Regions from separate parts of the Janthinobacterium tructae genome, predicted to be linked through region 2. Evidence: predicted binding sites of a transcription regulator. Region 2 holds the regulator's gene; the other holds the start of a gene.

Region 1 (3,410 bases), 1.8 Mb from region 2:
GCGCGCCCTCGCCGGCACAGCTGGCCGATGCGCTGGCCGAGGTCTACCGCGGCGCCACGCCGGACGGCAGCCCGGCCGCCGTCTTGCTGCGCTTTGGCTACGACGATGGCTTGATGTATCAGGTCGAGGTCGCTAGCGGAGGCGAAGTCACTTTCGAGGAATGGTCGGACCGCGATTGCGAAATCGCCCTGGCCAGCCCGCGCCACATGTCGGCCTTGCCGCAGGGCGACGCGCTGCAGCTGTGGCAGTGGCTGGCGCAGCGCCAGGTGGCGAAGATCCGCAGCCAGCCCTGGCAGGGCGGCTAGCCCGCCGTTTTCAACGGACCTTAGTGCGCCATCAGCACGGGGATCGTCATGCTCTGCAAAATCGTGCGGGTGACGCCGCCGAGGATGGTTTCGCGCAGGCGCGAATGGCCATACGCTCCCATCACCAGCAAATCGGCCGACAGGTCGGCCGCCTGCGACAGCAGCGCCTCGCCGATATCGCCGCGCCGCACGCCGCCGCCATCGAGCAGATGCAGCCGTGCTTCCACGCCGTGGCGCGCCAGGTAGTGCGTCAGCTCGGCGCCCGGCTGTTCGCCGTGTTCGGCCGCATGCACCTGGGCATCGAAGATGGCGACGTGGACTTGCCCGGCACGTTGCAGCAGGGGCAGGGCGGCACTCACGGCGCGGCTCGCTTCCTTGCTGGCGTTCCAGGAAATGAGCACATTGCGCGCGGCCGCCGGCGGCGCCAGCAGGGGCAGCGGCGGCGCATACGGCACGATCAGCACGGGGCGGCCAGAATGCAGCAGCACGTAGGCGGGAAAGTCGCGCATCACGGACGGCGATTTATCCTTGGCATTGTATTGGCTGATGACGACCAGGTCCGCATAGCGGGCCAGCAGGCTGATGCCGCCCGCCGCCTCGTCGTCGAGCACGCGCTGTTCGAACGAGGCGACGCCGGCCGCGCGCACCTGTTGCTCGAAACCGTCAAGGGCGCGCGTCGCGCGTTCGCGCAGGAAGTTCAAATGCAAGCTCAGGTTCGGGTCGGCGTCGAGGTCGGGCTGGTTCTGGTACAGCAGCCGTGACACGCCCGTCAGCGCCACGCCCGTCAGGTGGCCGCCGCACGCCTGGGCGATGCTGGCTGCCGCGTCGATGCGGGCGGCACGCCCGGCGCTGTCGTCGATGTGGAGCAATACGGTCTTGTACGTCATGGCCTGTCCTCTCGCTGTGCGGTAGGGGGCCATTCTGGCACAGTCCGGGGTGCCGGCCGCGCACGACTGCATCAGGCTGAGCACTTGATCTGGCGCAAAGCTGGCGATAAAAACTGCTCCTACACTTGATCCCACGCAGAACAACCATAACAAGCGGGGAGAGACAGCAATGAAGGAACAAAAAGTAGCGCTGGTCACGGGCGGCATGGGCGGCCTGGGCACGGCCTTGTGCCGCCGCCTGCATGCGGCGGGCTTTGCCGTTGTGGCGGCACATACGCCGGGCAATGCGCGCGTGGCAAGCTGGCTCGACGAGCAACAGGCGCAGCAATATTATTTTCACCCGCTGGCCATCGATGTGAGCGATTTCGCTGCCTGCAGCGAAGCTGTGGCAAGCGTGCTGGCGAAGTTCGGCCGCATCGACGTGCTGGTCAACAATGCCGGCATCACGCGCGACCAGAGCATGCGCAAGATGGAATTGCCGCACTGGGCCGAGGTCATGCGCACCAATCTCGACAGCCTGTTCAACATGAGCAAGCAGGTGCTCGAACCGATGCTGGAAAAAAAATGGGGCCGCATCATCAATATCTCGTCCGTCAATGGCCAGAAGGGCGCGTTTGGCCAGTGCAACTACGCGGCCGCCAAGGCGGGTGTGCATGGCTTCAGCAAGGCGCTGGCGCTGGAAGTGGCGCGCCACGGCATCACCGTCAACACGGTCTCGCCCGGCTACCTGCGCACGCAGATGGTGACAGCCGTGCCGGCCGATATCCTGGAAACGAAGATCCTGCCGCAGATTCCCCTGGGCCGCCTGGGCGAGCCGGACGAGGTGGCGGCCCTGGTCGCTTACCTGGCGTCCGACGAGGCGGCGTTCGTCACGGGCGCGAACATTGCCATCAATGGCGGGCAGCACATGAGTTAACTAGCGTACAGCTGGATACTTGAAGCAGGGCAATGGCAGTAGAGGAGACCCGTCCACCCAGCCGGCACGCACGATGCTGGCGGAGGACGGAAGGCAATGGTAGTCACGCTGGAAAACGGGGGGCAGGGCAGCGATGCCTTGCCCTTTGTTGTTGCGCAGCGGTCATGGTACGCTCACGCTGCTCAGCGCTGGGCTTTTTCCAGCCGCGTCTGGCAATCGATGCACAGGCGCGCTTCCGGGCGCGCGTTCAGGCGCGACAGGCCGATGGCTTCGCCGCAGTTGTCGCACTGGCCGTAGCTGCCATCGGCAAACTTGGCCAGCGCGTGCCTGATGATGGCCAGCTGCGCCAGGTTGTGCTCGGCCGCTTCGCTGACGAGGGCGTTCAATGTGTGCACGCTGGCGTTGTCGGCCGGCGAGGCTTCGATTTCATTGAGCAGCGAAGCGCGCGCATCGGCTTCGGCCGCCTCGTTCTCGATCTGTTCCAGCAACGCCAGCTTGCGTTGCTCCAGCACGCCTTGCAGGCGTTGCAACTGATCTTGCGGCAATTCATTCATGGTTGTCACCCGGTAGAGGTTACTTCCATTATGGTAGTCCAAGATTGGCTACTCTGCTTGCGCTACTGCCTGCGCCGCGTTTGACGCGGCGCAGGCAGGCACGGGCCGTTCTATGCTGGCTCCTTCAGGCAGTTGACCATCCAGGCCACGCCGAACTGGTCTTTCAGCATGCCGAAACGCTTGGCCCAGAACGTTTCTTCCAGCGGCATCTGGATGTCGCCGTCACGCGCCAGCGCGTCGAAGGCCCGTTCCGCCTCCTCCGGCGTGTCGAGGGTCAGGCAGACCGAGCTGCCGCTCATGCCCTTGGCGCCATCCTCGGTGCAGCCGCCGTCCGAGCCCATCAGCATGGTGGGCCCCAGCTGCACGGAGCCATGCATGATCTTGTCGTACCAGTCTTCCTTGACCTGCTGCTTGCCCGGCGAGCCGCGAAACGGCATCAGGCACAGGTCTGTGCCATGCAGGTGCTGGCGGTAGTATTCCAGCGCTTGCGCGCAATTGCCATTGAATTGCAAATACGGTTCGATACGCATATTGGCCTCCTCTGGTGGTTCCGCCGGCACGATTGCCAGGCAGGGACGTCCCAGTATAGGCGCTGGCCGGCCAAATTCAATCAGTCCGGCGCCATCTCTTGCAGCCGCTCACGCACCTTGCCCAGGGTGCCGAGGATGCGCTCGGGATTGCCGGCCAGGACGGCGCTGCCCAGGTGTAACAAGCTCGTCGCCAGGCTGATCCAGTGCCGCACGTCGTC
Region 2 (3,410 bases):
AATAGTCGAGCACGTCGTTGAGGATGCCCAGCAGCGACTGGCCCGCCACGCGCACCATGGTCAGATACTTGCGCTGTTCCGTATCGAGTCTGGTATTGCCCAGCAAATACACCATGCCCAGCACGGCGTTGAGGGGCGTGCGGATTTCATGGCTCATGTTGGCCACGAAATCGCTCTTCGCGCGGTTGGCCGCCTCGGCCCGGTCGCGCTCCTGCTCCAGCTCCGCCGCGCGCGCTTCGAGTTCCTGCTGCAGGCGGTCGCGTTCGCTCATCAGGCCGTTGAACGCTTCCGTCAGTTCGCCGATCTCGTCGCGCTGCCGCACCGGCACGGGCGTGAAACGGCTGCCGCTGGTGCGCATGGCTTGCAGCGTGTCGCGCAGGCGCACCAGCGGCGATAGCAGGCGCACGGTGACCCAGCCCAGAATAAACGCGGCCAGCAGCGAAGCGAGGACGCTCCACAGCACCAGCCGGTACAGCACGCCATCGAACGGTTCGAATGCATCGTCGAGAGGCAGCGAGGCGGCCAGCAGCCAGTTCACCGATTTCAGGCGTTTGAAGCTGTTGACGGCCGTGATGCCGCGGCTGTTGGTGCTGACCATGCTGCCTTCGCCATCTTGCTTCAGCAATTGCGTGGTGGTCAGGTTGGCGTTCGGCTGGCGCGGCTGCAGCAAGCGGCTGGTCTCGGGGTGCAGCACGTAGCGTGGCACGGCGCCGCGCGTGAGGACGAAGTAATAGCCGCTCTTGCCGATCTTTTCCGAACGCAGGCGTCCCAGCAGGTTATCCTTGTACAGGCGCAGCACACCGATCACCACGCCGGCCACCTGGCCATCGGCGGTGAGCACGGGCGCCACCATCTGCACGATGGGCATGCCGCTCGACTTGCCCAGCATCGGTTCGGTGATCATGGGCTGGCGCGTGCGCAGGACGGTCTGGAAATACTCGCGCTCGGCGACGTTGATGCCGGCGCGCCCCGCCACTTCCGGCATGTCGGCCACGATGGCGCCTTGCGCATCGAGCACCAGCACGTCGTCGAACAGTATCAGCATCGAGCGGCGCGCATAGTATTCGCGCAACTGGGCGGGCCGGGCGATCAGTTCCGGCGGCTGCTGCCTGGCCGTCAGGGTGACGATCTGCAGCAGCATGCCCAGCTTGTCGTCGAGCTCGGCAGCGGTGCGGGTGATCAGGGCAGATTGCTGGCTCAGCAGTACTCGGGTGAAGTCGGCGCGCATGTGCTGCACCTGTATCATGGTGACCAGCGCGATCATGGCGACCGAGGTCAGGCTGGTGACCAGCGCGACTTTTGCTTTGATGCCGAGAGGCTTCATGATTTCCTTTTCAGTACCGGGTGGTACAGGCGGCAGCTAATGCTGTCGGGAATTTTCCTATCAATACATCAACTTGGCAAGCGGCGCCGCGCAAATTGCCTTTCCCACATGGGCTTTTAACGATGTTGCCATATAATTAAAGTCAGAACGTCGTTTATTCAGCGGAAATGCGGTGAAATTGGCACACGGCAACCCTGTATGCAGTAAACTCGTTATTGCATTTTCTAAAAGGTACCGACATGACTGAAGCGCTACTCACTCCCACCATGCCCACAGTGACCGTGGAAGCGTTGCGTGCGCGATGCTCGACCTGCAGCATGCATCAATTGTGCCTGCCGATGGGCCTCGATGTGGGCGACATGGACAGGCTGGACCAGATCATCGGCCGCCGCCGCAAGATCGTGCGCGGTGCCTCGCTGTTCCGCATCGGCGACTCGTTCCAGAATCTGTACGCGATCCGCCTGGGGCACTTCAAGACGTACCAGATCAATCCGGGCGGTGAAGAGCAGGTGACGGGTTTCCAGATGGCTGGCGAACTGCTGGGCATGGACGCCATCAGCGCCGACCGCCACCACTGTAATGCGGTGGCGCTGGAAGACAGCGAAGTGTGTGAAATTCCTTTTTCCAGCCTGGAACAATTGCTGGGCAATATGCCGACCCTGCTGCGCCATTTCCATCGCATGATGAGCCAGGAAATCACGCGCGAGCAAAGCGTCATGCTGTTGCTGGGCAATATGCAGGCGACCCAGCGTTTTGCCGCCTTTATCGTCAACCTGGCCTCGCGCTATGAAGCGCGTGGCTATTCGGCCAGCAAATTTCAGCTGCGCATGTCGCGCGAGGAAATCGGCAATTACCTGGGGCTGACCATCGAGAGCGTCAGCCGTTTATTGTCGAAATTCAAGAAGGAAGGCTGGCTGCGCGTCTCCAACCGCGAGATCGAGATCTTGCAGCCGGCCAAGTTAAAAGCTATCACGGCCGGCACGGACGTCTGCAAATAAGGCTTACAGCTCTTCATCGGCATGCAGCGCGATGCTGCGCTGCAGCGGCCAGGTCCAGATGCCGGACAGGCGCCACTCGCGTTTGTCGTTTTCCACCAGTACTTGCCAGCGGCTGCGCTCGAGCATCGGCAGCGCCACGGAGAAATTGCCGGCCGCATCGGGCTGCACCAGCAGCTTGATATCCTTTTCCGGCAGGGTCGCATGCGCCAGATGCAGCTGCAACGGACCCTGGTAAGCCTTGCCGAAGCTGTGCACTGAACCACTCAGGCGCGCTGACGCCACATCATAGGACAGGCTGGTATCCATCGCCAGGTCGCTGGCGATCGTATCGCGCCGCAAGTCCTGGTTGATCGCCTTGCCCTGCTTGTAATAATCACCCACCACCAAGGCATCGGGCTGCGTAAACGCGATATACGCCATGCAGCTGCCGACGACCACGGACAGGCCGGGACCGATCATCAGCAGCCATGGCCAGCGATGCTTGTACCACGGGGCAACGGGGGCTTGCAGCTTGAGACTGTCGGACATGATATTTCTCCTGTTTAATCGGCCAATCCCCATGCGGGGACTGGCCTTCCTGCAACTTCATGGCGGCGGCGAGGGCACCCGGTCCCCGTCCGCCTTTCCTTGTTAACGCGGCACGATGAATACCGCGCTTTCACGCACATGCAGCGACGGGTCGTCCAGCGAGTGCAATTCGATCGCAATCTTGTTCGAACCCTTTTCTCCCACGCCGTGCGGCACGCGCAGGCGGATCGGCCAACCCAGCGTTTCCGTCGGCTGCAAGGTCACCTCTTCGCGCGTCAGCAAGGTCAGGCCGGGCAAGCCGGAAGCGCTGATTTTAAAGTGCTGGGTTTGCTCCGAGGTATTCATGATCTGCAAGCGGTAGACGTTTTCGATCATGCCGTCTTCCACTTCGCGTCCCATCGAACCGCGGTCGCGGATCACGTCCATTTTCAGGGGCGTGCGCAGGGCCAGCGAGGTACACACGGCAATGATGATCAGGGCCAGGATGGAAGTGTAGATCAGCACGCGCGGGCGCATGGCGCGCTGGCGGATCTGCTTCGAATTGAAGTTGTTTTCCATCG

What was found. The regulator FNR, encoded in region 2, switches genes on or off when oxygen is low (the NO sensors DNR and NnrR bind a similar motif). The targets are predictions, from matches to a motif close to TTGATNNNNATCAA.
Region 1: the regulator FNR is predicted to act here: its motif matches at 1,277-1,290, upstream of FJQ89_RS26700 (universal stress protein).

Annotation. Positions count from the first base shown of each region.
Region 1 covers NZ_CP041185.1:6,029,458-6,032,867, forward strand. Annotated here, with positions in the region: gene FJQ89_RS26695 (hypothetical protein) at 1-305, shown strand, start outside; gene FJQ89_RS26700 (universal stress protein) at 326-1,192, opposite strand; gene phbB (acetoacetyl-CoA reductase) at 1,362-2,108, shown strand; gene FJQ89_RS26710 (TraR/DksA family transcriptional regulator) at 2,291-2,662, opposite strand; gene FJQ89_RS26715 (VOC family protein) at 2,773-3,192, opposite strand; gene FJQ89_RS26720 (hypothetical protein) at 3,273-3,410, opposite strand, start outside.
Region 2 covers NZ_CP041185.1:4,185,550-4,188,959, reverse strand. Annotated here, with positions in the region: gene FJQ89_RS18320 (response regulator) at 1-1,324, opposite strand, end outside; gene fnr (fumarate/nitrate reduction transcriptional regulator Fnr) at 1,564-2,322, shown strand; gene FJQ89_RS18310 (FixH family protein) at 2,326-2,850, opposite strand; gene ccoG (cytochrome c oxidase accessory protein CcoG) at 2,953-3,410, opposite strand, start outside.